Regions from separate parts of the Caulobacter sp. SRI_014 genome, predicted to be linked through region 2. Evidence: predicted binding sites of a transcription regulator. Region 2 holds the regulator's gene; the other holds the start of a gene.
The links. The regulator LexA, encoded in region 2, represses DNA repair genes until DNA is damaged. The targets are predictions, from matches to a motif close to ATGTTCNCNANNTGTTCT.
Positions count from the first base shown of each region.

Region 1: uvrA (excinuclease ABC subunit UvrA) is a predicted target of LexA. The motif match lies at 9,427-9,444, and genes of this name have one in related genera.

Region 1 covers NZ_JBYCZQ010000010.1:45,745-60,001, reverse strand. Annotated here, with positions in the region: gene AC2YG9_RS18495 (S9 family peptidase) at 1-290, opposite strand, end outside; gene AC2YG9_RS18490 (methyltransferase family protein) at 375-728, opposite strand; gene trmFO (methylenetetrahydrofolate--tRNA-(uracil(54)-C(5))-methyltransferase (FADH(2)-oxidizing) TrmFO) at 865-2,262, opposite strand; gene AC2YG9_RS18480 (hypothetical protein) at 2,405-3,337, shown strand; gene AC2YG9_RS18475 (hypothetical protein) at 3,444-4,418, shown strand; gene AC2YG9_RS18470 (glutathione S-transferase family protein) at 4,428-5,048, opposite strand; gene AC2YG9_RS18465 (hypothetical protein) at 5,056-5,331, opposite strand; gene AC2YG9_RS18460 (hypothetical protein) at 5,534-6,433, shown strand; gene uvrA (excinuclease ABC subunit UvrA) at 6,452-9,346, opposite strand; gene AC2YG9_RS18450 (PaaI family thioesterase) at 9,496-9,912, opposite strand; gene AC2YG9_RS18445 (TetR/AcrR family transcriptional regulator) at 9,974-10,543, shown strand; gene AC2YG9_RS18440 (serine hydrolase domain-containing protein) at 10,536-11,672, opposite strand; gene AC2YG9_RS18435 (DUF1203 domain-containing protein) at 12,012-12,491, opposite strand; gene AC2YG9_RS18430 (ABC-F family ATP-binding cassette domain-containing protein) at 12,684-14,257, shown strand, end outside.
Region 2 covers NZ_JBYCZQ010000005.1:52,881-67,137, reverse strand. Annotated here, with positions in the region: gene AC2YG9_RS13105 (OmpH family outer membrane protein) at 1-513, shown strand, start outside; gene lpxD (UDP-3-O-(3-hydroxymyristoyl)glucosamine N-acyltransferase) at 604-1,623, shown strand; gene fabZ (3-hydroxyacyl-ACP dehydratase FabZ) at 1,620-2,090, shown strand; gene lpxA (acyl-ACP--UDP-N-acetylglucosamine O-acyltransferase) at 2,090-2,884, shown strand; gene lpxI (UDP-2,3-diacylglucosamine diphosphatase) at 2,889-3,728, shown strand; gene lpxB (lipid-A-disaccharide synthase) at 3,725-4,894, shown strand; gene AC2YG9_RS13075 (hypothetical protein) at 4,895-5,218, opposite strand; gene AC2YG9_RS13070 (GNAT family N-acetyltransferase) at 5,215-5,745, opposite strand; gene gltA (citrate synthase) at 5,749-7,026, opposite strand; gene gltX (glutamate--tRNA ligase) at 7,083-8,495, opposite strand; gene AC2YG9_RS13055 (ComEC/Rec2 family competence protein) at 8,572-10,608, shown strand; gene lexA (transcriptional repressor LexA) at 10,589-11,287, opposite strand; gene AC2YG9_RS13045 (hypothetical protein) at 11,451-11,693, shown strand; gene trpC (indole-3-glycerol phosphate synthase TrpC) at 11,950-12,723, opposite strand; gene trpD (anthranilate phosphoribosyltransferase) at 12,723-13,736, opposite strand; gene AC2YG9_RS13030 (anthranilate synthase component II) at 13,757-14,257, opposite strand, start outside.

The sequences.
Region 1 (14,257 bases), on a different contig from region 2:
GAGGCGGCGCCGCCGTCGGAGGCGGCCAGGCGGGTCGGCTTGGCGTCCTTGGCCTTCAGGTCGATCAGCCACAGGGACATCGAGGCCTTGTTGGCGTCGTAGTCCATGGTCCGCAGGCTGTAGACGACGTATCGGCCGTCCGGAGAGACGCGCGGGTCGCTGACCCGGTCGAGGGTGACCATGTCCTTGGCGGTGAAGGGGCGGGCTTCGACGGCCCCCCCAAAGCCAAGCGTGGCAGTCATCACGGCGGCCAGCGCTGCGCCGGCCAGCAGGCGGAAGGCGATCTTCATTACGGTGTAGTCCCCGGAAGGCGTGTTTGATTGGCGCGGACCCTAGCCCCGCCGGGGACAGGATTCCAGCGCCCAACCTCGCCCTCAGGGACGCCAGGCCCGGAGGCGCGGAATCCAGCGCGGCACGGCGGCGAAATAGGCCGTGTAGTCGTCGGGAAACTGGTGGCGCAGGGTCGGTTCTTCGTAGGTCACGACGAAGGCGTGGGTGACCAGACCGATGAGAATGCCGTAGGCCAGGACGTCGATGCTCCAGGCCATGGCCGCCTGGCCGAGGATCAGGGCCAGGACGCTGACGTACATCGGGTTGCGGACGTGACGGTAGAGGCGGCTGGTCACCAGCCGCTGGGTCGGGGCGATGGGCGCAGGGGTCCCGCCGCCCTTCAGGGCGAAGTCGGCGAAGCAGAGCAACAGGCCGATCAGGCCGAGCCCGACCAGCAACACGCCCGGCCAGAACAGCCAGCCGGGCTGCCAGGCTCAGCGGCTGATCCACCAGGGGATCAGCCCGGCCACGGTCCCCGGGGCCACGAACAGGAACAGCACCGTGCCGGCGATGGCGCGGGTCCGTCCCATCCCGCTACTCCGCCGCCAGGGCGCGGGCGCCCAGCCAGGCGTCGAGGTCATCAAGGGCCCGCTGGCTCATCAGCTGCTTCTTGGCCCGGCCGCGTTCCTTCATCGGGATCTTCTCGCCGTCGGGGCCCTTCTTCGGAGCCTCCATGGGCGGCAGCAGGCCGTAGTTGATGTTCATCGGCTGGAAGCTGCCCTTGCCCTCGACCAGGTGGCCACCAGTGATGTGGGCGGCCAGAGCCCCGAGGGCCGTGGTGGCCGGCGGCGTCTCGAGCGGCGCGCCCAGCCGCTCGGCGGCGGCCAGCCGGCCGGTCAGCAGGCCGATGGCGGCGCTTTCGACATAGCCCTCGACGCCGGTCACCTGGCCGGCGAAGCGCAGGCGCCTGTCGGCCTTCAGCCGCAGTTGCTCGTCGAGCAGGCGCGGGCTGTTGAGGAAGGTGTTGCGGTGCAGGCCGCCAAGGCGGGCGAACTGCGCGTCCTGCAGGCCGGGGATCATGCGGAACACGTCCGCCTGGGCGCCGTGCTTCAGCTTGGTCTGGAAACCCACCATGTTCCAAAGGGTCCCCAGGGCATTGTCCTGGCGCAGCTGGACGATGGCGTGGGCCTTGACCGTCGGGTCGCGCGGGTTGGTCAGGCCGACCGGCTTCATCGGCCCGTGGCGCAGGGTTTCGCGCCCCCGCTCGGCCATCACCTCGATGGGCAGGCAGCCGTCGAAGTAGGGGACGTGCTCCCAGTCCTTGAACTCGGCCTTGGGCCCGTCCAGCAGGGCGTCGATGAAGGCCTCATACTGTTCCTTGTTCATGGGACAGTTGATGTAGGCGGCCGCGTCGCCGCCTGGGCCTTCCTTGTCATAGCGCGACTGGCGCCAGGCGATGTCCATGTCGATGGACTCGAGGTGCACGATCGGCGCGATGGCGTCGAAGAAGCTCAAGGAGTCCTCGCCGGTCAGCTTGAGGATCGCCTCGGCCAGGGCGGGGGAGGTGAGGGGGCCGGTGGCGACGATGACGCTGTCCCAGTCGGCGGGCGGCAGGCCGGCGACCTCTTCCCGCGCGATGGTGACCAGCGGATGGGCTTCCAGCTTCGCCGTCACGGCGGCCGAGAAGCCGTCGCGGTCGACGGCCAGGGCCCCGCCGGCCGGCACCTGATGGGCGTCGCCGCAGGCCATGATGATGCTGTCGCAGCGCCGCATCTCGGCGTGCAGCAGGCCGACGGCGTTGAACCGCCAGTCGTCGGAGCGGAAGCTGTTGGAACAGACCAGTTCGGCCAGGCCGTCGGTCTGGTGGGCGTCGGTGCCGCGCACCGGCCGCATCTCGTGCAGGACGACCGGCACACCGGCCTGGGCGATCTGCCAGGCGGCCTCGGAGCCGGCCAGACCACCGCCGATTACGTGGATGGGGTTCATCGTCATGGCCGGACAGATAGTCGCCTGACGCCCCCAAAGAAACAGAAATGGGGAAACCGCCAAAGGGCCGCTGGTCGCTTTCCAGTGGCGCATGGGCCCCGGCTGTGATGTCCTTCGCCTCTATGTGGGACCCTCGGGGGAGGCGGATATGGCTCAGCTGGATATCAGCGAAGCGGCGTTTGCGGGATTTGGCGTCATCAAGCGCAACTGGGTCGCGCCCATCGTCTGGGGGCTGGTGGCGACCGTTATCAGCGTCGTGCCGGTTCTGTTCGTGCTGCCGGCGCTGATCGAGATCTTCAAGACGGTCGGCGCCTCGATCGGCAGCAACGTCGAACCGGATCATGCCGAGATGATGCGGCTGTCGAGCCAGATCAACATCATTCAGCCGATCAGTTGGCTGGCCCAGCTGGTCGTCCACGGCCTGGTCACCGGCGCGGTGTTCCGCGCGGTGCTGCATCCCGAGCAGAAGAGCTGGTTCTACATGCGGCTCGGCATGGGCGAGGTCATGTTGGTCGCCACCAGCCTGGTCATGTACATCATCGCCACCTGCGCCATGTTCATCCCCTTCCTGGCCGGCTTCGTCGTCGGGCTGGCGCTGTGGTGGGTCTCGCACGCAGCGGCGATCATCGTCGGCATCCTGGTCGCCCTGATCGGGCTTGGGGTCGTCATCTGGGGATGCCTGCGCTTCTCGATCGGCCTGCCGATGAGCCATGACCGCAAGGAATTCCTGCTGTTTGAAGCCTGGAAGAAGACGGCGGGCAACGCCGGGGCGCTGCTGGGCGCGGGCCTTGTCGCCTTCATCATCGGCTGGCTGATCGCCATGGTCATCATCGGCGCCATGTTCGGCGTGGGCGCCTTCCTGCTGTTCAGCAACGGCGGCTTCGAGGCTCTGCAGGCGCTGGACGACAGCAAGGACTTCGCCGCCTTCTTCACGGCGGAGCGGACCCAGACCCTGCTGATCTTCGGCGGGCTCTATCTGATCGTGGCCACGGCGGTGCAGGGCTATGTCCTGACCATCATGGGCGCGCCCTGGGCCGACGCCTACCGCCAGCTGGGGCTGCCCAAGGAAGAGGTGTTCTGAACCCCCACCAGACCTGTCGCGTTGATCTCGAATGCTGGCATAAGCTTGGCCTGTCGATGGGTGAAGCGAATCAGCCGACCCGAGACTGGGGATAGATCGGTTCAAGATGTCCTTTTCGCCCGTTCAGGCGTCCTTCGAGGGCTTCCGCTTTATCCGTGACCGGCCGCGGCCGGTGACGGTGTGGATGATTGCGCTGCTGGTGCTCAATCTGGCCGCGACGCTGTTCAACCTGTCGCCCTGGCGCCAGCGGCTGACCGAGTTCCAGAGCCAGAGCGACTTCCAGTGGTCCTGGGCCATGCTGATGGACCTGGCCCTGCAGCTGCTGCCCGCCGCGGCCATCGCCCTGTTCCTGACCTTCGCCAGCCTGTGCGTCGTCGCCCCCTCCATCTTCCGGGTGATGCTGGGCAAGACGCACGGGCCGGTCTTCCGCCTCGGCGTCGACGAGGCGCGGATGTTCTGGCTGTTTCTGGCCATGCTGCTGGTCATCAGCCTCTTCGCCATCCCCTCGGGGATCGCGCTCGGCCTGACCCTGGTTGTGGCCAGGCCGGTGGCGGAGGCCGTGGGGCTGGCCGACACCCTCAGGCTGGCCGGGCCGCTCGTCTCCTTCCTGTTGCTGGCCTACATCGTCATCCGGCTGTCGCTGTCGGCGCCGATCGCCATCGATCAGAAGCGGCTGGACATGATGGCTGCTTGGCGGATGACCCGGGGGGTCTTCTGGCGGTTGTTCGCCGGCATATTGCTGGCGCTGATCTGGACCCTGCTGGTGGCGCTGGCCTCCTTCTTCGTCTTCCTGGTCCTGGCGATCCTTTTCACCTTTGTCATCGGACTGCCGGCGGAAAGCATCGAGCAGTTCCTGATGCCGGGCGACCAGGGCCTGCTGAACCTCTTCGGGCCGGGGCCGATGCTGTGGCGGGTCTATGAGTCGGCCCTGCTGACCATCCTGTTCTGCGTGGTCTGTTCGGCGGTGGTCTATGCCTATCGCGAACTCTCGCCGCCCCACGACGAGGCTGGCAGCGACGAGTCGGCCGACGCCGACGGTCCCGAGGACGGCGACGTCCTCGAGCACGAAGCGGCGGTCTAGCCGTTCAGATCAGCTGTTGGCGCTGGCGCTCGGGCGCTCGCTGACGCGGGCGTGCCAATCGCGCAGGGCGGTGGCGGTTTCCGGAATTTCCAGCCCGGTGAAGGCGGCGAAGTCGATGGTCGACTGGGCGCAGATGTCGGCCATGCCATAGGTCTGGCCGGCGATGAACGGACCACCGGCGGCCAGTTCCTTGTTCAGCCAGCCGCAGCCACGGGCATAGAGCTCGCGGTTCGATTCGCCGAAGTCGTTGAACTGGGTCAGCAGCGCGGCGGTCAGGGGATGGGCGTGACGCCAGAACATCCCGACCGGGGTCATCAACTGGAACTCGATGCGGCGGATCCACATGTCGACCAGCGCCTGCTCGACGGCCGTGACGCCGAACATCGGCGGCTCGGGATACAGGCTTTCAAGATAGCGGCAGATGGCGACGCTTTCGGAAATCGCCGTGCCGTCGTCGAGCACCAGAGTCGGCAGTTGGCCCAGGCTGTTGCGGGCCTTGTGCTCGTCGCTCTTGTGCTCGCCGCGACGCATCTCCACCCGGGTCTCGGGCAGGTCGATGCCTTTTTCGGCCACGAAAATCCGCACCCGGCGCGGATTGGGCGCCGGGTTGCGCTCGCCGTACAGGATCACAGGTGGATCAGCTGCAGGGGTTGGTGGCGCAGGTGGTCAGGCCGGCGCGCTGCTGGGCTTCCAGGTCGCGCTTGTCCTGCTCGGCCTGCTTTTCCCAATCGTTCTGCGTGCGGCAGACCTTGGTGGGGAAGCGGGTGCCGAGCACCGGGGTCTTCTTGCAGACCATCCGGTTCGGATCCTTCTTGGCTTCCTGCTTGGCCCCTTCGCCCGGCTTGCCGGTTTCGGCGGCGATGCTGGCGGTGGCGAGGGTCGCGCAAGCGAGAGCGACGAAAATGACCTTCATGGGAGACTCTTCAACTAGAGATCGAGGAGGACCGGCCTCCCCTGCAGGCCGACCGGATTAACGATCGTAACATGATGGAACCCGAAATGCCACTGTGGCCCAAACTGAGCATCCGCGACCTGTCGCCCCCCTATCGCTCCGCGGCGGACGGTCTGATAACCAAAGGCGGCGGCCCGGTGCGACGGGCGTTCGGGAGGATGTCATGAGCGAGTTTTCGGCGACCGACGCGGCGCTGGGCGGTTTCGGCCTGGCGCGGCATAACCCCCGTACCATCCTGGCATGGGCCGTGGTGGCCTTCATCAGTTCGCTGGCCAGCTTCGCCGCCATGACCCTGCTGTCCGGAGGCGCCTTCGAGGAGTTCCGCACCCTCGGGGCCTCCAATCCGGAGAGTGTCGATCCAGGCCAGATCATGGCCATCTACGCCAGGATGGGCCCGGCCTACGGCGCCTCGATTCTCATCTCCCTGGTTACCGCCGGCCTGCTCAACGCCTCGGCGGCCCGCCTGGTGCTCAACCCGTCGGACACCCGGGGCTTCGGCTATGTGCAGCTGGGGGGCGACGAGCTGCGCCAGGTCCTGCTGGCCGTGGTGTTGAACGTGATCTTCCTGGGCATCTGGATCGCCGTCGGCGCGCTGGTCGGTCTTGGCTATGTCGTCGGCGGGGCGGCGCTGTCGGCGCTTCTCGGCTTGCTGGCCTTCCTGGTCGCCATTTTCGCCAGCATCTTCCTGGCCGTCCGCCTGTCGCTGTCCAGCGCGGCCACCTACGCCGAGCGGCGCCTCGCGATCCGCGACTCCTGGCGGCTGACCAAGGGCCGGTTCTGGCCGCTGCTGGGGACCTACCTGCTGGCCGGCGTGCTCGGCATTCTGGTCGTCATCCTGGTGCTGGCGATCACCATGGTCGTCATCATGCTGGCCTTCGGCATGGCGGCGGCGGGCGGGGCGATGAACCCGACCTTCGAGAGCATCGGCATGCTGTTCAGCCCGGCCAGCCTGATCTATTTCGCCCTGCTGTCGTTCGGCTCGGCGCTCGGCTACCTGATCTTCCTGACCCCCGCGCCCGCCATCTACAGGCAGCTGACCGACCAGCCGAACGCCTTCGACTGATCGGGGGTCTGATCGGGCTCAGGCCCGCTTCTTGCGCCGCTCGGCCGCCCGGTCGCGGTGGCGCTTCAGCAGGACGTCGAGGTAGCGGCCGGTCCAGCTTTCCGGGATCGCCGCGACCTGTTCGGGGGTGCCGACGCCGACGATCTCGCCGCCGCCGTCGCCGCCCTCGGGGCCGAAGTCGACCAGCCAGTCGGCGGTCTTCACGACGTCCAGGTTGTGCTCGATGACGACCACGGTGTTGCCCTGGTCGACCAGCTCGTGGAGCACCTCCAGCAGCTTGCGCGTGTCCTCGAAATGCAGGCCCGTGGTCGGCTCGTCGAGGATATACAGCGTCCGCCCCGTCGCCCGCTTGCTGAGCTCCTTGGACAGCTTCACCCGCTGCGCCTCGCCGCCTGACAGCGTCGTCGCCGACTGGCCGACCTGCACATAGGTCAGGCCGACGCGCTTCAGCGTCTCCATCTTGTCGCGGACCGGCGGCACGGCCTTGAAGAACTCGGCCGCCTCCTCGACGGTCATGTCCAGGACGTCGCTGATCGACTTGCCCTTGAACAGGATCTCCAGGGTCTCGCGGTTGTAGCGTTTGCCCTTGCAGACATCGCAGGTGACATAGACGTCGGGCAGGAAGTGCATCTCGATCTTGATCAGCCCGTCGCCCTGACAGGCCTCGCAGCGGCCGCCCTTGACGTTGAAGCTGAACCGCCCCGGCCCATAGCCGCGCGCTTTGCTCTCGGGCAGGTTGGCGAACCAGTCGCGGATCGGCTGGAAGGCGCCGGTGTAGGTGGCCGGGTTCGACCGGGGCGTGCGGCCGATCGGGCTCTGGTCGATGTCGATGACCTTGTCGAAGTTCTCCAGCCCCTCGATCCGCTCGTGCGGCGCGGGCGCGTCCGAGGCGTTGTTCAGCCGCCGGGCGGCCGCCTTGTAGAGGGTCTCGATCGTGAAGGTCGACTTGCCGCCGCCCGACACCCCGGTGATGCAGGTGAAGGTGCCGACCGGGATCTCCGCCGTCACGCCCTTGAGGTTGTTGCCGGTCGCCCCGACGACGCGCAGCACCTTCTTCTTGCTGATCGGCCGGCGCTGTTCGGGAACCTCGATCTCGCGCGTGCCGACCAGATATTGCCCCGTAATGCTCCTGGGGCTGTTCATGATGTCCTGCGGCGTGCCCTCGGCGCAGATCTCGCCGCCGTGGATGCCGGCCGCCGGGCCCATGTCGATGACGTAGTCGGCGGTCATGATCGCCTCCTCGTCGTGCTCGACCACGAGGACCGAGTTGCCGAGGTCGCGCAGGCCCTGCAGCGACTGCAGCAGGCGGGTGTTGTCGCGCTGGTGCAGGCCGATGGACGGCTCGTCGAGCACGTACAGCACGCCCGTGAGCCCCGAGCCGATCTGGCTGGCCAGCCGGATACGCTGGCTCTCGCCGCCCGACAGGGTGCCGCTGGCGCGGGACATGTTGAGGTAGTCGAGCCCGACATCGACCAGGAACCGCAGGCGGTCGTTGATCTCCTTCAGGATCCGCCGGGCGATCTCCATCTGCTTTTCGGTCAGCTGGCCCTCGAGGCCGGCGAACCACTCCTTGGCCGGCCGGATGGCCAGGCCGGAGACTTCAGAGATGTTCTTGCCGGCGATCTTCACGGCCAGGGCTTCGGGCCGCAGACGGGCGCCGCCACAGGCCTCGCAGGGGGTGTCGGACTGGTAGCGGCCCAACTCCTCGCGCACCCAGCTCGAGTCGGTCTCGCGCCAGCGGCGCTCGAGGTTGGGCAGCACGCCTTCGAACGGCTTCACCACCTCGTACTTGCGGGCGTTGTCGTCGTAGACGAACTTGATCTTCTCCGTGCCCGTTCCGTAGAGCACGACCTCATGGGCCTTCTCCGGCAGGTCGTGCCAGGGCTTGTCCATCGAGAAGCCGTAGTGCAGCGCCAGGGCCTGCAGCGTCTGGGTGTAGAGCGGCGAGGGCCCCTTGGCCCAGGGCGACACCGCCCCCTTGTGCAGGCTCTTGTCCTTGTCCGGAATGATCATGTCGGCGTCGAACGCCAGCTTGGCCCCCAGGCCGTCACAGACCGGGCAGGCGCCCGCCGGATTGTTGAACGAGAACAGCCGCGGCTCGATCTCGGCGATGGTGAAGCCGCTGACCGGACAGGCGAACTTCTCGGAGAACAGCAGCCGCTGCGGCTCCTTCTCGCCCTCCTTGGCCTCCGCCCATTCGGCCACGGCCAGGCCGTCGGCCAGGCGCAGGGCCTGCTCCAGGCTGTCGGCGTAGCGCTGCTCCAGGCCTTCCTTGGTGACCAGCCGGTCCACAACGACGTCGATGTCGTGCTTGAACTTCTTGTCGAGCTCGGGCGCGTCCTCGATCGGATACAGCGTCCCGTCGATCTTCAGCCGCTGATAGCCCTGCTTGCGCCACTCGGCGATCTCCTTGCGGAACTCGCCCTTGCGGTCGCGGACCACGGGGGCCAGCAGGTAGATACGCTCGCCCTCGGGCAGGGCGGTCAGCTTGTCGACCATCTGGCTGACGGTCTGGCTCTCGATGGGCAGGCCGGTGGCCGGCGAATAGGGAATGCCGACCCGCGCCCACAGCAGGCGCATGTAGTCGTGGATCTCGGTCACCGTGCCGACGGTGGAGCGCGGATTGCGGCTGGTGGTCTTCTGCTCGATGGAGATGGCCGGCGAAAGGCCCTCGATCAGGTCGACGTCCGGCTTGCTCATCAGCTCCAGGAACTGGCGGGCATAGGCCGACAGGCTCTCGACATAGCGGCGCTGGCCCTCGGCATAGATCGTATCGAACGCCAGCGAGCTCTTGCCCGACCCGGACAGGCCGGTGATGACCACCAGCTCGCCGCGCGGGATATCGACGCTGACGTCTTTCAGATTGTGCTCCCGCGCGCCGCGCACGCGGATGAAGTTCAGCTGTTCGGCCATGATGTCCCGAGAACGCAGAAGCCGGCCCGAAGGTCGCGGCGCAACGGCAATATGTAGTGCTCAGGACCGGCATTAACACAAGAACAAGATGCGAACAAACGTCGCGGACGGGACTTGTTGCCAACCTGTGGCAACAAGGGTCGCCCGGATCAGGCGGCGCGGACCACCGAGAAGGTGGCATTGGCCCGCGCGCAGGGCTTGCCGTCGGCGGTGACGAAGCACTGGGCGAAGCAGATCGACTTGCCGACCTTCACGAAGCTGGTCGTGAACTCCAGCCACTGGCCCTGCCTGGCCACCCCGACATAGTCGGTGGTCATGCTGGCGGTCAGCAGGCCCGACAGGGCCTCGCGCCCGGCCTGTTCGACGCAGGACAGGCCCATGGCGTTGTCGGCCAGGGCCGCGATCAGGCCGCCGTGCGCCAGGCCGCGGCTGTTCACATGCGCCTCGCTGACCCTAAGGCCCAGGATCACCGCCTCGCCCGGGACGACCTTGCTGAAGATCGGCTCCCAGGGATCGGTCAGGCCGCTCTTGCGGAAATGGGGTTCAAAGCCTTCGGGCGTTTGCATCGGTTCAGCTTTCATTTAGACCGGTCTATATAGTTTCTGAGAACGCCCGGGACCGCAAGTCATGTCCGCCAAGCCCAAGCATCGCCAGGCCATCGTCTCCGCCGCCGTGCGCCTGTTCCGGCGGCAGGGCTACGCCGCCACGGGCCTGGCCCAGATCGTCGAGGCCAGCGGGGCGCCGAAGGGGTCGGTCTACCACTACTTCCCGGCCGGCAAGTCGGCCATCGGGGCGGCCGCCGTGACGGCGGCCGGGGAGACGGTGCGGGCGACCATCGCCGCCCTGCCGGCGGGGACGCGGCCCGGCGACTTCCTGCGCGAGTACGCCCGGCTGATGGGCGGCTGGCTGCGGGCCTCGGGCTTCCGGGACGGCTCGCCCATCGCCTCGGTGGTGCTGGAACAGGCGGCGCAGGACGACGAGATCGCCGCCGCCGCGCGGCAGGTCTACGCCGCCTGGCGGGGAGCGATGGCCGCACGGCTGCTGGCCAGCGGGCTTGGTGAAGCGGCGGCGGACCGGGTCGCCCTGCTGGCGATCACCAATCTGGAAGGCTCGCTGATCCTGGCCCGCGCCGAGCGCTCGGAGGCGCCGATCCTGGCCGCCGCCGAGGCGCTGGCGGACCTGGCCGACGTCAGCTGAGCAACAGCCGCCGGATCTCGTTGAACATCATGTGGTTGAGCCCGATGGCCCGGCCGTCGATGGCGTCGTGCAGCGACGAGACCTTGGCCACGACGATGTCGTTGGCGCGGTCGAGGAACAGGTTCTGCCCGTGGATGCCCATGGCGAACAGCACCTGCGGCGCGTCGTCGATGACGTACCAGCCGCTGCGGTAGCGCATGGTCATGCCGCCGAAGGCCCTGGCGAACTCGCCCTTGCGCCAGGCCTCGGCGTCGCCGCCCGTGGCGATGTCGAGGATCCAGGCGGTGGGGATCATCGGGTCGTCCTCGACGATGCGCTGGCCCAGCCGGGCGAAGTCCCGCACCGTCGCGCAGACGCCGCCGGTCGTGCGCGGCGAGCCGGCGACGTCCAGGGTGACGGCCGCGTCGTCCTCGGCCCCGGCCGGCGTCCACAACAGCTCGCTGGCCAGCTCCGAAAAGGCCCGCCCCGACGCCCGCTCGATGACCCAGCCCATCAGGTCGGTATTGGCCGAGACATAGGCGAACGGCCCGCCATGCACGGCCGGCGGACCCTCCAGCCCGGCCAGGAAGGCATGCAGCCCGCCGGTCGTCTCGCCCGGCCCCAGCGGCTCCCAGCCGCTCGCCAGGCCGTAGGCGTGCTGCTGCCCGACGGTCAGCTGCACCCCGGCCCGCATGTCGAGAAGCTGGCGCAGGGTCGCCCCGGCATAGGGCCCATTGGCCATCTCCGGCACATAGGTGGTGACCGGCGCCGCCGCATCCAGCACCCCCTGGTCCGCCAGCACCCCGACCAGCAGCCCGACCACCGACTTGGTCGCCGACATCAGGATATGCCGGTCATGCGGGCCCAGGCCGTTGGCGTAGGTCTCGAACACCACCCGGCCGCCCTTCAGCACCACCATCCCGTCGGTCGCCGTCGCCGCCAGCACCGCCTCCAGCGACAGGCTCTGCCCACCGGCCCTCAGCGCAAAGCCGTCCAAGGCCCCGGCCGGGCCCTGCGGCAGCGCCCAGGCCGACCCGGCCCAGATCGGCGCCGTCGGCATCAGCGCGTCGATGTTGCGGAATGCCCAGCGATTGAACGGGCTGCTGCGCCAGTTGGAGAGATCGGCGCCGATGTCGGAGGGCGAGGTCATCGGGCGCTCCATACGCCTCGCCACCGCCCCTGTCAGCGCCGGGCCCGAAAAACCCCGGCCGGCCGGGGCCTGCATGAATATGTCTAGACATATTCATCGGCCGCACGAGCCTCCGGACCCCGGAGCCGCGCCTTCGGATGGAAACGCACGCCCGTCCGGCTGTTCGCAGGGTGGTTCCCGGCCGCGCCCAGGGTGGTCGCTCAGCGGTCGCAATGACCTCTTGGGCCGCCGACCGGACGGGTCCAGGTTGGTCTTTTCGCACTGATTTATTTACACTTTTCGCCAGGCCGAGATGCTGACAATCGGCATTCGAGGTATAATGGTCGCCGCTTCGATAGGTCAGAGTTCGGCTGGTCGCCTGTCGATCCGCGCCGCGAAGCAACCCCGCCTCGCGTAGTGGGCGTGCAGGTAGGCGACCCGGTGGTCTGCCAGCCAGGCCTCGATAAGTGGCGCTGCCTCGCGGCCCTCGATCACCTCGGCCTCGACCATCATGTCGTTGCGGTCGAAGGCGCGCAGGGCGAGCAGCCGGCGCTCCATGGCCAGGGGCAGGGCGTCCATGATCACCGCCGTCTGTTCGGCGGCCTCGCGGACGTAGATGGCGTGGCGGCTGCGGTAGGGGCTGTCGACAGGGAGGTGCTCGTGGTTCAGCAACAGCACGGTTTCGCCGGGCTCGGCGTCCTCGAGGGTGATGCGGCAGGGGGCGCCGGCCGGGGCGTCGACGCGGACGCGGATCGCGCCCTGTTCGGCCAGGGCGGCATCGCTGAGGCCAAACAGCGGGCGGAAGGGTTCGGCCGGCAGGCCGGTGACGGTGAAGGGCATGGGGGTCTCCTTTTCGGCCCCGTTCTGGCGGACCGGCGCGTCAACCACACTCCGCTGCTTGCTCGACAATCGGCAGGGTCGTCCCTATATCGGCCGCCAAGCCGGCAATCGGGCCGCACAGCTAGGAGAGCGCTTTGATCATCGCGACGGACCCCCGTTTCGCCCTGAACGCCTCTCCCGCCGTGAGCTCCCATGTCCGCCCTGATCACCCTGGATTCCGTTTCCGCCGCCGCGCCTGACGGCCGCGTCCTCTTCGAAAACCTGACCCTGGCCATCGGCCGCGAGCGCACCGGGCTCGTCGGCCGCAATGGCGTCGGCAAGACCACCCTGCTTCGGATCCTCACCGGCGAGGCGCCCGCGCGCGCCGGCGCGGTGAGCGTAGAGGGCCGCGTGGCCGTGCTGCGCCAGGCGCTGCAGCCCGCGCCCGGCGCGACCCTCGCCGGGCTTCTCGGAGTCGAGGACGCCCTGGCCCGGCTGGCCCGCATCGAGGCGGGAGAGGGCAGCGACGATGATTTCGCCGACGCCGACTGGACTCTGCCCGCGCGCCTCGACCAGGCGCTGGCCGAAGTCGGGCTGGACGGGCTCGAACCCGGCCGTCCCGCCACCGCCCTGAGCGGCGGCCAGGCCACCCGCGCGGCGCTGGCCGCCGTGCTGCTGGCCGAACCGGACGTCATCCTGCTCGACGAGCCGACCAACAACCTCGACCGCGAGGCCCGCAAGCTGGTCGCCGACGTCTTGCGAAGCTGGCGCGGCGGGGCCCTGGTGGTCAGCCATGACCGCGCCCTGCTGGAAGGCATGGACCGCATCGTCGAGCTCTCGCCGCTCGGGGCCAGGGTCTACGGCGGCGGCTACAGCCTCTATCGGGCCCGCAAGGATGAGGAGGCCGCCGCCGCCGAGCGTGACCTGGAGGTCGCCGCCCGCGACGCCGCCCGGGTCAAACGCGAGGCCCAGGCCGCCCGGGAACGCCAGGACCAGCGCGACGCCGGCGGCCGCAAGTTCGCCGCCAGGGCCAGTGAACCCAAGATCCTGCTTGGGGCCCAGAAGCGCCGGGCCGAGGCCACCGCCGGCCGTGTCGACCGCCTGGCCGAACGCAAGCAGGACGAGGCCCGCGAAGCCCTGGACGCCGCCGGCGCCCGGGTCGAGCGGACCCGCGCCCTGACCTTCGACCTGCCGCCGAGCGGCTTGCCTGCCGGTCGGACGGTGCTCGCGCTCGAGGACGCCGCCTTTGCGTGGCCGGGCGGGGCGCCGCTGTTCGAATACCTCGACCTGACCATCACCGGTCCGGAGCGGATCGCTATCAGCGGCGCCAACGGCCGGGGTAAGACCACCCTGATCCGCATCGCCGCCGGCCAGCTCGAGCCGACGGCGGGGACGGTCCGCCGGCCGGTCCCGGCCCTGATGCTGGACCAGCGCACCGATCTGCTGGGCGAGACGGAGACCATTCTGGAAGCCTTCCGCCGCCTCAACCCCGGCGCCGACCGCAACGCCGCCCAGGCCGCCCTGGCCCGGTTCCTGTTCCGCAACACCGCCGCCGACCAGATCGTCGGCTCCCTGAGCGGCGGCGAGCGGCTGCGGGCGGCCCTGGCCTGTGTGCTGGCCGGCGAGGCCCCGCCTCAGTTGCTGATCCTCGACGAGCCGACCAACCACCTGGATCTCGACTCGATGCGGGCGGTCGAGCGGGCCCTGTCGGCGTTCGACGGCGCCCTGCTGGTCGTCAGCCACGACCCGGCCTTCCTGACGGCCGTCGGAATTGAGCGTGAACTCGA
Region 2 (14,257 bases):
CCTGGCTTCTGCATCTATGACGTCAACGCCGTGGTCACCTCCTCGACCGTCGGCAAGTACGTCGACGGCCGCCTCGAGGCCATCGCCAAGCAGGTCGACACCGAGCTGCAGACCGAAGAAGCGGCGATCAACAAGGAAGCCGGCGCCATCCAGACCGCGATGAACGCCCCGGGCGCCGACGAGGCGACCCTGCAAAAGCGCGCCGTCGACCTGAAGACCCGCGCCAAGGCCTGGGACACCAAGGCCGCCCAGCGCAAGCGCGAGTACCAGGCCACGGCCCAGAAGGCCGGCGTCAAAATCCTGACCGAAGTCGACCCGATCGTGGTCCAGATCTATCAGCAAAAGGGCTGCTCGATCCTGATCCGTCGCGAGTCGGTTGCCCTGAGCAGCCCGGCCATGGACATCACCCCGCAGGTGATCACGGCCCTGAACGCCAAGATCCAGCAGTTCCCGATCACTCTGGAGTCGACGCCGAGGCCGCTGCCGGCGGCGCCCGCCAAGCCGACGAACTGAGGCGACTCGGGATATTCCTTGACGCCGGGCGGTCCAGATGGGCCTCCCCGGCGTCAGGGGCCCCGGTTCGGGGCCGCGTTCGAGGAAGACATGCCCGACTCCCGATTCTTTGAGGCCCTGGGCCCCCTGTCGCTCCGACAGCTGGCCGAGCTGACCGGCGCCCGGGTCGCTTCCGGGGCCGGCGATCTGATGATCGACGAGGCCGCGCCCCTCAATCGCGCTTCGGGCGCCGCCATCGCCTTCGCTGCCAGCCGAAAATGGCTGGCCGAACTGCAGGCCAGCAAGGCCGGCGCCTGCTTCGTGCCGGCCGACCTGGTCGATGCCGTCCCGCCAGGCTGTATCGCTCTTGAGACGCGCCATCCGCAGGCCGCCTGGGCCATGGCCGCCGGGGCGCTGTGCCAGCCCATCCTGCAGCCCGCCGCCAGCGACTGGATCGATCCGACCGCCGTGATCGAGCCGGACGTCACCATCGGCCCCGGCGTCGTCATCGGTCCCGGCGCGCGGATCGGGGCCGGCACTCATCTCGGCCCCGGCGCCGTCATCGGTCCGGGCGTTTCCATCGGCCGCGACTGTCGGATCGGCGCGCGCGCCGTCGTTGGTTTCGCCCTGCTGGGCGACAACGTCGCCATCCATGCCGGCGGGGTAATCGGCGAGGCCGGCTTCGGTGCGGCCGGCGGGCCCAGGGGCGTCGTCGATGTGCCGCAGATGGGCCGGGTCATTCTGCAGGACAATGTGACCATCGGCGCCCACAGCTGCGTCGACCGGGGGGCCTATGACGACACCGTCGTCGGCGAGAACACCAAAGTCGACAACCTCGTCCACATCGCCCACAACGCACGCGTCGGGCGCAACTGCGTGATGGCCGCATATGTTGGAATTTCCGGCAGCGCGGTGATCGGCGACGGGGTGGCATTCGGCGGCCGCGGTGGCGTGGCCGACCATGTGACGGTCGGTGACGGCGCCAGCATCGGCGGTGGCTCCAGCGTCATCCGTGACGTGCCGGCCGGTGAAATCTGGAGTGGTTATCCGGGGCGCCCGCTCCGGGAGTTCTTGAGGGAGACGGCATGGGTCGCCAAGGCGGCCAGCCGAAAGGGGACAGACAAGTCATGACGACGGCAGATCAGGCCATGGCCGGCGGCGATATCGACATCACCGAGATCCTGGCGCGGATTCCGCACCGCTATCCCTTCCTGCTGGTCGATCGCTGCGAACAGTTCGTGGCCAACACCTCGATCGTCGGCATCAAATGCGTGACCTTCAACGAGCCCTTCTTCCAGGGGCATTTCCCCGGCCACCCGGTGATGCCCGGCGTGCTGATCGTCGAGGCCCTGGCCCAGACCGGCGCGATCATGATGTCCAAGTCGATGGATATCGATATCACCAACATGGTCATCTACTTCATGTCGATCGACGGCGTGCGCTTCCGCAGCCCGGTGCGGCCGGGCGACGTGCTGCATATGCATGTCGAGGTGACCAGGGTTCGCGGCGACATCTTCAAATTCAAGGGCAAGGCCCTGGTGAACGGCAAGGTCTGCGCCGAGGCCGAGTTCGCGGCCATGAAGGCCATGGTCAGCTGATGACCGCCATCCACCCCACGGCCATCGTCGATCCTGGCGCCAAGCTGGGCGAGGGCGTTGAGATCGGTCCTTTCTGCATCGTGGGACCGGACGTCACCTTAGGGGCCGGCTGCAAGCTGCGCAGCCATGTGGTGCTCGAGGGCGTCACGACGCTGGGCGAAGACTGCGTCATGCATCCCTTCGTCAACCTCGGCGGGCCGCCGCAGCATCTGGGTCACCAGGGTGAGCCGACGCGGCTGGATGTCGGAGCGCGCAACATCTTCCGCGAGAACGTCACCATCCATACCGGCACCGCGATGGGGCGGGGCGTTACCACCGTCGGCGACGACTGCCTGTTCATGGTCAACGTCCACATCGGCCACGACGTCATCATCGGCAACCGGGTCACCGCGGCTCCCAGCGTCGCCGTTGGCGGCCATGCGGATGTGGCGGATTTCGTCTTCCTTGGCGGCCTGGCGGCGATTCACCAGTTCAGCCGCATCGGCCGGTCGGCCTTCATCGGCGGGGGCGGCATCGTCACCAAGGACGTCATTCCGTACGGTTCGGTCTGGGGCAACCACGCCCATCTGGAGGGCTTGAACCTGATCGGCCTCAAGCGGCGGGGCTTCGACCGCGAGCGGATCAGCGCCATGCGGGCCGCCTACCGCCTGTTGTTCGCCGACGAGGGGACCTTCCAGGAGCGGCTTGACGACGTGGCCGAGGGCTATTCCGACATCCCCGAGGTGGTCGAGATCCTCGATTTCATCCGCGTCGACGCCAACCGCCCCCTCTGCCTGCCGCGCCGCGAGACATAAGGCCTTGAAGAAGCTGGGATTGATCGCCGGCGCCGGCGGCCTGCCGGCGGAGATCGCCGACCACTGCCGCAAGGCCGGTCGGCCCTATTTCGTCATCCGCCTGAAGGGCATCGCCGACGACGCCACGCTGGGTCATCCCGGCGAAGAGGTCGGCCTCGCCGAGCTCGGCAAGACCTTCAAGGTGCTCAAGCGCGAGAAGTGTGAGGCGGTCTGCTTCGCCGGCCTGGTCCAACGCCCTGATTTCACGGCCCTGAAGCCCGACATGCGCGGCATGGCCGCCCTGCCGGGCATCATCGCCGCCGCCCGCCACGGCGACGACGCCCTGCTGCGCCGGGTGCTGGAGGAGTTCTCCAGGGAGGGCTTCATCATCGAGGGCGTGCATGAGGCGGTGGGGGCCATGACCCTGCCGCTCGGGCTGCTGGGCAAGCATGGTCCCTCGGCTGAGCACAAGGCAGATATCGAACGCGCCCTGGAAGTCGCCAAGGCCATCGGCCAGCTCGACGTCGGCCAGGGAGCGGTCGTCTGCAACGGGCTGGTGCTGGCCGTGGAGGCCCAGGAGGGCACCGACAGCATGCTGCGCCGGGTTTCCGAACTGCCGGTGGCCCTGCGCGGCCAGCCGGGCGCCTTCAAGGGCGTCATCGCCAAGGCGCCCAAGCCGATCCAGGAATTGCGGGTCGACCTGCCGACCATCGGCGTCGCCACCATCCGCGGCGCGGCCAAGGCCGGCCTGGCCGGCGTGGTGGGGGAGGCGGGGCGTCTGCTGATCGTTGACCGTGAGGCGGTCATCGCCACGGCTGACGAGTTCGGCCTCTTCGTGCTCGGCGTCGAGCACAAGGCCCCGTGAGCAAGCCCCTGACGGTCATGCTGGTCGCCGCGGAGGCGTCCGGCGACTCCCTCGGGGCCGGTCTCGCGCGGGCGCTCAAGGCTCGCCTGGGCGATAGTGTCCGCTTCGTCGGGGTCGGCGGGGAGAAGATGGCGGCGCAGGGGGTCGAGAGCCCCTTCGACATCGCCCAGCTGTCCATTCTGGGCATTATCGAGGGCGTCCGCGCCCTGCCGATGGTCAAGCGGCGGGTGGCCGAGACAACGGCTCTGGCGGCGCGTGAGAAGCCCGACATCGCCGTCCTGATCGACAGCTGGGGCTTCACCCTGCGCGTCGCCCATGCCTTGCGCAAACTCGACGCCAAGATGCCGCTGGTGAAGTACGTCGGGCCGCAGGTCTGGGCCAGCCGGCCGGGCCGCGCAAAGACGCTCGCCAAAGCCGTCGACCACCTGCTCTCCATCCACGGCTTCGACGCCCCCTGGTTCGAGCGCGAGGGCTTGGCCGTCACCACGGTCGGCAACCCCACCCTGATCCGTGATTTCTCCGGCGCCGACCCGGCCCGGCTGCGCGCCCACATCGGCGCGGACGCTGCCGACCCCATCCTTCTGGTCCTGCCGGGCAGCCGCCCGGCCGAGATCCGCCACGTCTTTCCGCCCTTCGAGGACGCGATCCTGCGTCTGAAGGCCGACCGCCCGAACCTGCAGATCGTCATGCCTTTGGCCGCCACCGTGGCCGGCATGGTCAAGGAGCGCATCGCCGCCTGGCCCTTCCCGGTGCATGTCCTGGAGGACGCCCAGCTGAAGGACGACGCCTTCGCCGCCGGCACGGTCGCCCTGGCCTGCAGCGGCACGGTGACCACCGAGCTGGCCCTGGCCGGCTGTCCCATGGTCGTTGGCTATCGTCTGGGTCCGGTCAGCTATCGGCTGGTCATGCTGGTCTTCAAGTCGGCCTGGGTGACGATGTTCAACATCGCCGCCCAGGACATGGTCGCGCCCGAGTACCTGCAGAACGCCTGCAACGGCCCGATGCTGGCCTCGGCCATCGGCGACCGGCTGGACAACGAATCCCTGCGGACGGCCCAGATCGCGGCCCAGTACGAGGCCGTTGCGAAGATGGGCCGCCCGACGGTCGATCCGGCTGAACTTGCCGCCGACGCCGTACTCAAGCTGCTGGCCGAACGCGCCGCCTGACTACTTGAACCGAATGGTGTCGAGCAGAATGCGGGGAGGGCGGCCGTCTTCCGGCAGGCAGAAGACACCGCCGTGGGTCTTGGTGTCCCACCGATAGGCGCGGCCCTTGTTGAACACCTGACCCACCTGGCAGCGCGCCATGTTGCTGACTTGCTGGGAGCCGGACAGCCGGGCGTTCGGATACCCCGCCTCGGCCAGGACCCGCCGCGCCGTCTCCAGCCGCTGCAGGTTGGGGCGGTTGAGCCAGCTCACGAGGGGGACCAGGGCGAGGAAGATGGCGATGAAGCCAGCGCCGCCGAGGATCGCAAGACCGCGCCGGCTCACGCGCCTAGCCGTTTGAACATGATGCAGGTCGGCTCCAGCGGGCCGGCGCTGGAGCGGGCGTAGTCGGGGATCACCCCGGCCGCCGCGTAGCCAAGCCGCTCGTAGAGCCGCTGGGCCGGGTTGTCGGCCACGGTGTCCAGAACGATCAGGCTCTTGCCGAGCCGCGCGGCCTCCGCTTCAGCCGCCAGGGTCAGGGCCGCGCCGAGACCGCTCCCGCGGTGGGCCGGGTGGGTCATCAGCTTCACCAGGTCGACGCGGTGCTGCTGGTTGTCCGGCATGCCGACGACGATCTGCACCGTGCCGACCAGGGTCTCACCCTCCCAGGCGCCCCACATCAGACGCTCGCCGCTCTCCAGCGCCTCGCCGACCTTCGTCCAGAAGCCTTGGGCCTCGTCCAGAGACAAGGGGGCCAGGAACCCGACACTGGCTCCCAGCCGCACTGTTTCGATCAGGATGTCGCTCAACGCCGGGATGAGCCCGGGCAGCTGGTGCGGCGCGATGGGAGCGATCCTCACCGCGCCGGCCATGCCTTAGCGCTTGTCGATGGCGACGTAGTCGCGGTTCGTGGCGCCGGTGTAGAGCTGGCGCGGGCGGCCGATCTTGCGGCCCGGATCCTCGAACATTTCCTTCCACTGGCTGATCCAGCCGACGGTGCGGGCCAGGGCGAACAGCACGGTGAACATGGTCGAGGGGAAGCCCATCGCCCGCAGGGTGATGCCCGAATAGAAGTCGATGTTCGGGTACAGCTTGCGCTCGATGAAGTAGGGGTCGGAGAGGGCGATCTTCTCCAGCTCCATGGCCACTTCGAGCAGCGGGTCGTTGATGCCCAGTTCGCCGAGGACCTCGTGGCAGGTCTTCTGCATCGCGGTCGCCCGCGGGTCGAAGTTCTTGTACACGCGGTGGCCGAAGCCCATCAGCTTGTACTTGCGGGCCTTAACCCCTTCGATGAACTCGGGAATCTTGTCGACGGTGCCGATTTCCTCGAGCATCTCGAGGGCTTCCTGGTTGGCGCCGCCATGGCTGGGGCCCCAGAGGCAGGCGATGCCGGCGGCGATGCAGGCGAACGGATGGGCGCCCGAAGACCCGGCCAGGCGGACGGTCGAGGTCGAGGCGTTCTGCTCGTGGTCGGCGTGCAGGATGAAGATGCGGTCCATGGCGCGGGTCAGGATCGGGTTCGGCACCCAGTCCTCGGCCGGGACGGCGAAGCACATGCGCAGGAAGTTCTCCGAGTAGGAGAGGTTGTTGCGCGGCGACACGAAGGGCTGGCCCATGTGGTACTTGAAGGCGCGGGCCGCGATGGTCGGCATCTTGGCGATCAGGCGGTGGGCGCTGATCTCGCGCTCGCGGGCGTCGTCGACGTTGATGCTGTCGGCGTAGAAGGCCGACAGGGCGCCGACCGCGCCGGTCATGATCGCCATCGGGTGGGCGTCGCGGCGGAAGCCCTCGAAGAAGCGGTCGAACTGGGCGTGCAACATCGTGTGGTAGGTGATGTTGTGTTCGAACTTCTCGAACTCGGCGGCGTTGGGCAGCTCGCCGTGCAGCAGCAGGTAGCAGACCTCCAGGAAGCTCGACTTCTCGACCAGCTGGTCGATCGGATAGCCCCGGTGCAGCAGGATGCCGGCGTCACCGTCGATGTAGGTGATCTTGCTCTCGCAGCTGGCGGTCGAGGTGAAGCCGGGGTCGAACGTGAACATGTCCGACTCCGCGTAGAACTTGCGGACGTCCACCACGTCGGGGCCGGTCGTCCCCTTGAGGACCGGCATTTCGATGGTCTTGTCACCGATGGTCAGCGTGGCCTTATCCGCCATTCCCAGTCCTTCTCAGTCTCGATAGCAAACGTCTGTTCGGCACGCCTTATAGCGCCTCATTTGCCGGGCGAAAGCGCATCCTCGATCCGGCCGAGAGACTCTTCCTTGCCGAGCACGCTGAGGGTTATGCCCATATCGGGAGAGGGCGCGCCGCCGGTGAGGATGCCGCGCAGCGGCGGGCCGATCTTCCCAAAGCCCACACCTTCGGATTCGGCGAAGGCCTTGAGCCAGGCGCCGAGCGCCTCGGCCGACCAGTCGTTCTGTCTGGCCAGGCCTTCGGCCAGCCGGCGCAGGCGCGCGATGGTCTCTTCGGTCAGCAGGCCGCGGGTCTTTTCATCAATGGAAACAGGGCGTTGGGCGAACAGGAAGAGGGCCTGGTCGGCCAGTTCCAGCAGGGTCTTGCCCCGGTCCTTGAGGCCCGGCATGGCGGCGGTAAGGCGGGCGACCTGAGCCACGCTGAGGGGCGCCCCCCGGCGGGCGAAGACCTCGGCCACCAGTCCGGCCAGGCGGGCGTTGTCGGCCAGCTTGATGTAGTGGGCGTTGACGTAGTTGAGCTTGGCCCAGTCGAGGCGGGCGGCGGCCTTGTTCACATCCGCGACATCGAACCATTCGGCTGCCTGCTCATCGCTGAACAGTTCGTCGTCGCCGTGGCTCCAGCCCAGGCGGGCCAGGTAGTTGCGCAGGGCTTCGGGCAGGTAGCCCATGTCGGCGAACTCGCCGACCGCCTGCGCGCCGTGGCGCTTGGAGAGCTTGGCGCCGTCCTCGCCGTTGATCATCGGGATGTGGGCGAACAGCGGCACATCCCAACCCAGCGCCTGGTACATCAGGGTCTGGCGGGCGGCGTTGTTGAGGTGGTCGTCGCCACGGATGACGTGGGTGACGCCCATGTCGTGGTCATCGACGATGACCGCGAGATTGTAGGTCGGCACGCCGTCCGAGCGCAGGATGATCAGGTCGTCGAGGTCGCGGTTGCGGAAGGTGACGTCGCCCTGCACCAGGTCGCGGACGATGACGTCGCCGTTCTTGGGGCCCTTGAAGCGGATGACATGGGGCTTGGCCAGGTCGGCGGCGGTCGGCTCGCGGTCGCGCCAGGGCGAGCGCAGGGCATGGCCGGCCTCGCGGGCGGCGGTGCGGGCCGCTTCCAGCTCCTCGCCGGACAGCCAGCAGCGGTAGGCGTTGCTGGCGTCCATCAGCTGCTGCACGGCTTCGCGGTGACGGTCGGCGCGGGCGAACTGGAAGATCGGCTCACCGTCCCACTCCAGGCCCAGCCAGCGGAGGCCGTCGAGGATCACCTGGACATTGGCCTCGGTCGAGCGTTCGCGGTCGGTGTCCTCGATGCGCAACAGGAACTTGCCGCCGGTGTGGCGGGCAAACAGGGAGTTGAACAACGCCGTCCTTGCCCCTCCAATATGGAGCGAGCCGGTGGGCGAAGGGGCGAACCGTGTGACAACGGGGGTAGCAGAGGACATCGGATCTCGGACCGCTCGATTGGGCGGGCGTCTTAGCACATGGATTCGGGGCGGTCCCACCCTGCTCGAAGAGGTGATGGCCCAGCGCACGCGGTGGCGGCTGTTGGCGCCGGTGGCCTTCGGGTTGGGGGCCGCCGCCTATATGGGATTGCCGCGCGAGCCGGCGTTGTGGCTGGCGGCGCTGCTCGGCGTCGCGGCGGTCGCGGGAGCCTGGACCGTGAACCGGCTGACGCGCGGCGGCGGCTGGTTCCTTCTGGCCGGGCTCGCGGCCTTGGTGGTGCTGGGCGGGGTCGCGGGGAAGGTCCGCACCGAGCTGGTGCGGGCGCCTGTCTCCCCCGACTTCGAAAAGCCGACCGTGGTCGAGGGCTGGGTGCTGGACGTCGCCAGTCCGGGCTCCAGCGGCGGCCGGCTGCTGATCGCGCCGACGCGGATCGAGGGCCTCGAGCAAAATGAACTGCCGTACCGCGTCCGCCTGACCGTCGATGAGGGTGCGGTCGTCGGGCCGGGCCAGTCCATCCGCCTGCGCGCCGGCCTTGGTCCACCGCCGCCGCCGTCCAGCCCCGGCTCGTACGACTTCGCCCGCGACGCCTGGTTCGACCGGGTCGGCGGCGTCGGGTTCGCGGTGTCGCAGCCCCAGGCCATCGCCCTGGCCGAGCCGCCGCTGGCCCTGCGATGGGCGATGGGCGTCAACGCCATGCGCTGGAGCCTGGCTCGGCGCATCGTCGACCAGATGGGCGAGCACGCCGGCGGCATGGGCGCGGCCATGGTCACCGGCCACGAGGCCTGGATAACCAAAGAGCAGACCGACGCCATGCGGGCTTCGGGGCTGGCGCACATCATCTCCATTTCCGGCCTGCACATGGCCATTGTCGGGGGCTTCGCCTTCGCTCTGGCCCGATTGCTGATCGCCGCCTGGCCCTGGCTGGCCCTGCGTATCAACGGCAAGAAGACCGCTGCCGTCCTCGGCATGGCGGCGGTGGCCACCTACCTTGTCGTCTCCGGCGCGCCGTCGCCGGCTGTGCGGGCGGCGATCACGGCCGGTGTGGCCTTTCTGGCCGTCCTGTTCGACCGGCGGGCCATCAGCCTCGATGCGTTGGCCGTGGCAGCCATGGTCATCCTGATCCTCTATCCAGAGGCCGCGACCGAGCCCGGCTTCCAGATGAGTTTTGCCGCCACCGCCGCCCTGGTGGCCTTGGTCGAACGTCTGCCCAACCCGGTGAAGGAGATCTCGACCCCCTGGTGGATCCGCTTTCCGCAGGCGGTCGCCGTCTGGATCGGAGCCAGCATCGCGATGAGCCTAGTCGCCGGTCTGGCGACGGGGCCGTTCGCCATGCACCATTTCAACCGCGTCGCCTCCTATGGACTGGTGGCCAACCTGCTGGTCGCGCCGATATCCAGCTTCGTGATGATGCCCTTTCTTGCCCTCGGCGCCGCGCTGGAGCCGCTGGGCTTGGGCGGACCGTTCCTCGCCGTAGCCGGCTGGTCGATCGACCTGATGCTGGCCATCGCCGGTCAGACGGCTCAAACGCCAGGTGCGCAGGTCACCGTCGCCAGCGGCCCGGCCTGGACCCTACCGGTCGCCTTCCTCGGCATCCTGATCCTTTGCCTGTGGCAGGGACGCCTCCGCTGGTTGGGTGTCCCCCTGGCGCTGACCGTCGCGCTCTGGCCGAGACCCGCGCCGCCGGACCTGTGGATCGCCTCCGATGGCTCAGCCCTGGCGATCCGTCGGGGCGAGCAGGCCATCCCGGCCCGGCCGGAAAGTCGGCGCTTCGCCCTGGAGGTCTGGGCCCGCAGGCGCGGGTTGACGCTGGATGACGTGGATTCCCCGGACCTTTTCGACTGCAATCGCCGCCGGTGCCTGGGGGAGGTGGCGCAATGGAATCAGCGCCGGGTCCCGGATGAGAAAACCCTGGCCGAGCTGTGCGCGGCCAGGGTTGTCGTGTTCCGGTCGGAGGCTCCGCAAGGCTGCCGGTCCGACCTGATCCTGAGCGCCGCCGACTTCAGGAAGGGCGGCTCCGCCGAACTCTACCGCCAGGGGCAGGGCTGGCGGATCGTCTGGGCGCAGCCGCTACGCGGCAGGCGCCCCTGGACTATCAGTGATAGCGGCGGATGAGGCCGACCAGCTTGCCCTGCACGGCCACCTGGTCGGGGCCGTAGATCTGGGTCTGGTACTTGGGGTTGGCGGCCTCCAGGGCGATGGAGGCCCCCTTGCGGCGCAGGCGCTTCAGGGTGGCGGTCTCGCCCTCGACCAGGGCGACAACGATCTCGCCGCTGGTGGCCTGGTCGGTGCGGCGGATGACGACGTAGTCGCCGTCAAGGATGCCGGCCTCGATCATCGAGTCGCCGTCGACTTCCAGGACATAGTGTTCACCGGCGCCCAGCATGGCTTCGGGCACCGGCATGACGGAACGTTCGTGCTGTATGGCGTCGATCGGCACACCGGCGGCGATGCGGCCAAGCACCGACAGCTCGCGTACATCGTTGGCCGGCTCGGGCCCGCTCATGGCGGCGCGGGAGCCTTCGACGACCTGGGGCTTGAAGGTCTGGCGGCCGCCGGCCGGGGCCGAGGTGGTCGCCTGTTGCGGCAGCTTGACCACCTCCAGCGCGCGGGCCCGATGGGCCAGGCGGCGCAGGAAGCCGCGCTCCTCGAGGGCGGTGATCAGCCGGTGGATGCCGGACTTGGAGGCCAGGTCCAGGGCGTCCTTCATCTCGTCGAACGACGGCGAGACGCCGGATTCCTTGATCCGTTCGTGGATGAACATGAGAAGTTCGTGCTGCTTGCGGGTCAGCATGGGCGGGCTCTCCAGGCGCGATTCAGTGGGAACAAATCGCAAACGATATGGATGTTCTCTAGGTGTTCTTTCTTGATGTCAAGTTAACCGCGTTGCTCATCCGACATAGGAACAAGCGGAATTTTCCGCCGTTGATCAGTCCCCATCAGCGGCCGCGTGCTTCATGTTCACCCAACTCAATCCCTGCCTGCCCGTCACCGTCCAGGACAAAGGGAACGGCTATGCGTTTGCGGTCATCGACTATGGTCAGGAGCATCATCTGATCTGGGTGGTGGCGCTGGACGACAGCGGGGAGATCTGGTCGGCGCCGAACCCGAAGGTTCGGGTCTGCGGCAACTGGACCATGGGGCGGCGCGCGGCGCCGCCCGCGAGCGTGGCCCCGCTGCGGACGGCGGCAGCGGGCTGAGCCCTATCGAAGCGGCTTACCATTATAGCCGGGATCGGCGGGCGCCATGGGCGGCCCTCGGGGGCAGGCGTTGAAAACACTGAGGAAGCGGTGGCTTTGATGTTGGCCGACCGGCGGGGCGCGTAGGCTCCGGCGTAGGTGAGGCGTGGGTCCGGGCGCGGGGATTGTTGGTCTGTTTGTGATCGCGCCGGCCTACGCGGCGGGATGGCCCGGAGGCCCGGAAAATCAGGGCCTTGAATTTCGCCCGGAGTTTATTTCAGGCCAGCAGGGCGCGGGTGGCGGCGGTGACATCCGCCTGCCGCATCAGGCTTTCGCCGACTAGCATGGCGCGGGCGCCGGCGCGGGCCATGCGGTGGGCGTCGTCGGCGGTGAAGACGCCGCTTTCAGTGACCAGCAGGATGTCCGCCGGCAGATCGACAGCCAGCCGCTCGGTGACGGCGAGGTCGACGACGAAGCTGCGCAGGTCGCGGTTGTTGACGCCCAGCAGCGTAGCGCCGAGGGCAAGGGCGCGGTCGCGTTCGGCCTCGTCGTGGACCTCGACCAGGGCGTCCATGCCGTGGCGGGCGGCCTCGGCCATCAGGTCGGCGGCAAGGGCGTCGTCGATCATCGCCATGATGACCAGGATGGCGTCGGCCCCGAGGGCGCGGCTTTCGGCGACCTGCCAGGGATCGACCAGGAAGTCCTTGCGGATGCAGGGGAGGGCGACTTCGGCGCGGGCGGCGACGAGGTAGGCGTCGTCGCCCTGGAAGCTGGGACCATCGGTGAGGACCGACAGGCAGGCGGCGCCGCCGGCCTCATAGGCGCGGGCGAGGGCCGGCGGGTCGAAGTCGGCGCGGATCAGGCCCTTGGAGGGCGAAGCCTTCTTGATCTCGGCGATCAGGGCCAGGCGGTCGCCGGAATTGGCCTCCAGCGCCTTGCGGAATCCGCGCGGGGCCGTGGCGCCGCTGGCGTCGACCGTCGGCCGGGCGGCCTTGCGGGCGGCGACGTCCTCGCGCTTGTAGGCGGCGATCTTCGCGAGAATGTCGGCCATCAGCTGTGGGTCGCGGCGACCAGGCCGGCCAGGGCGGCCTTGGCGCGACCGTCGTCGATGACGGCGGTGGCCAGCTCGACCCCTTCGCGCAGGGTCTCGACCTTGTCGCCGATCAGGAAGGCGGCCGCGGCATTGAGCAGCACCACATCGCGGTAGGCCCCCTTCTCACCGTCCAGCAGGCGGGTCAGGGCGGCGGCGTTGACCTCCGGCGTGCCGCCGGTCAGTTCGTCGAGGCTGTGCTTCTGGAGGCCTACCGCGTCGGGGGTGATGTTGAAGTTGCGCACCCCGCCGTCGCGCCATTCGCAGACCATGGTGGGGCCGGTGACGGTCATCTCATCCATGCCCGAGCCGTGGACGGTCCAGGCCCGCTCGGCGCCGAGCGCGCCCAGGACGCGGGCCAGGGGCTCCAGCAGGCGAGGGTCGTAGACGCCCAGCACCTGGCGTTTGGCGCCGGCCGGGTTCGATAGCGGACCCAGCAGATTGAAGATGGTGCGGAAGCCCAGCTCCGCCCGGACCGGCAGCACGTGGCGCATGGCGCCGTGGTGGGCGGGGGCGAACAGGAAGCAGATATTGGCCTCGTCCAGCGCCTTGCGCTGTTGCTCGAGGCCGGCGTCGATCTTGACCCCGAGGGCGGCCAGGACGTCCGAGGAGCCGGACTTGGAGCTGAGGGCGCGGGTGCCGTGCTTGGCGATCTTCAGGCCGCCGCCGGCCGCGACCAGGGCGCTGGCCGTGGAGATGTTGAAGGTGTGCAGGCCATCGCCGCCGGTGCCGCAGGTATCCACGACCTCGTAGGGATGATCGAGGGTGACGGCGGCGCGGCGCATGGCGCGGGCGCAGGCGGTCAGCTCGCCCACCGTCTCGCCGCGCAGGCGGATGGCGGTGACGGCGGCGGCGATCTGGGCCGGGGTCGGCTCGCCGCGCAGGCAGGCGGCGAAGAACTCCTCGGCGTCGAATTCCGACAGGGTCTGGCCGTCCGCCAGGCGGGCGAGGAGGGGCTTGAAGGCGTCGGACATGTCTTAGACCACGGCTGTTCTTAGACCATGGCCGTTCGGGGCACATTGGCCAGATCGAGGAAATTGCCCAGCAGCTGGTGGCCGCAGTTTGTGGCGATGCTTTCGGGGTGGAACTGCACGCCGTGCACGGGGCGGGTCCTGTGGGCCAGGCCCATGATCTCGCCGTCCTCGGTCCAGGCGGTGACTTCCAGTTCCGCGGGGAGGGTCGCGCGGTCGACGGCCAGGCTGTGATAGCGGGTGGCGGTGAAGGGGCTGGGCAGGTCCTTGAAGACGCTGGCCCCCTCGTGCAGCACCGGGCTGGTCTTGCCGTGCATGATCGACTTGGCGCGGATCACATCGCCGCCGTAGGCCTCGCCCATGGCCTGGTGGCCCAGGCAGACGCCGAATATGGGCATGTCGTCCGGGGCGCCGCGCAGCAGGGGCAGGCAGATGCCGGCCTGGGCCGGGGCCTTGGGACCGGGCGACAGCAGGATGGCGGCCGGGCGAAGGCCGAGCGCCTCCTGCACGGTCAGCGCATCATT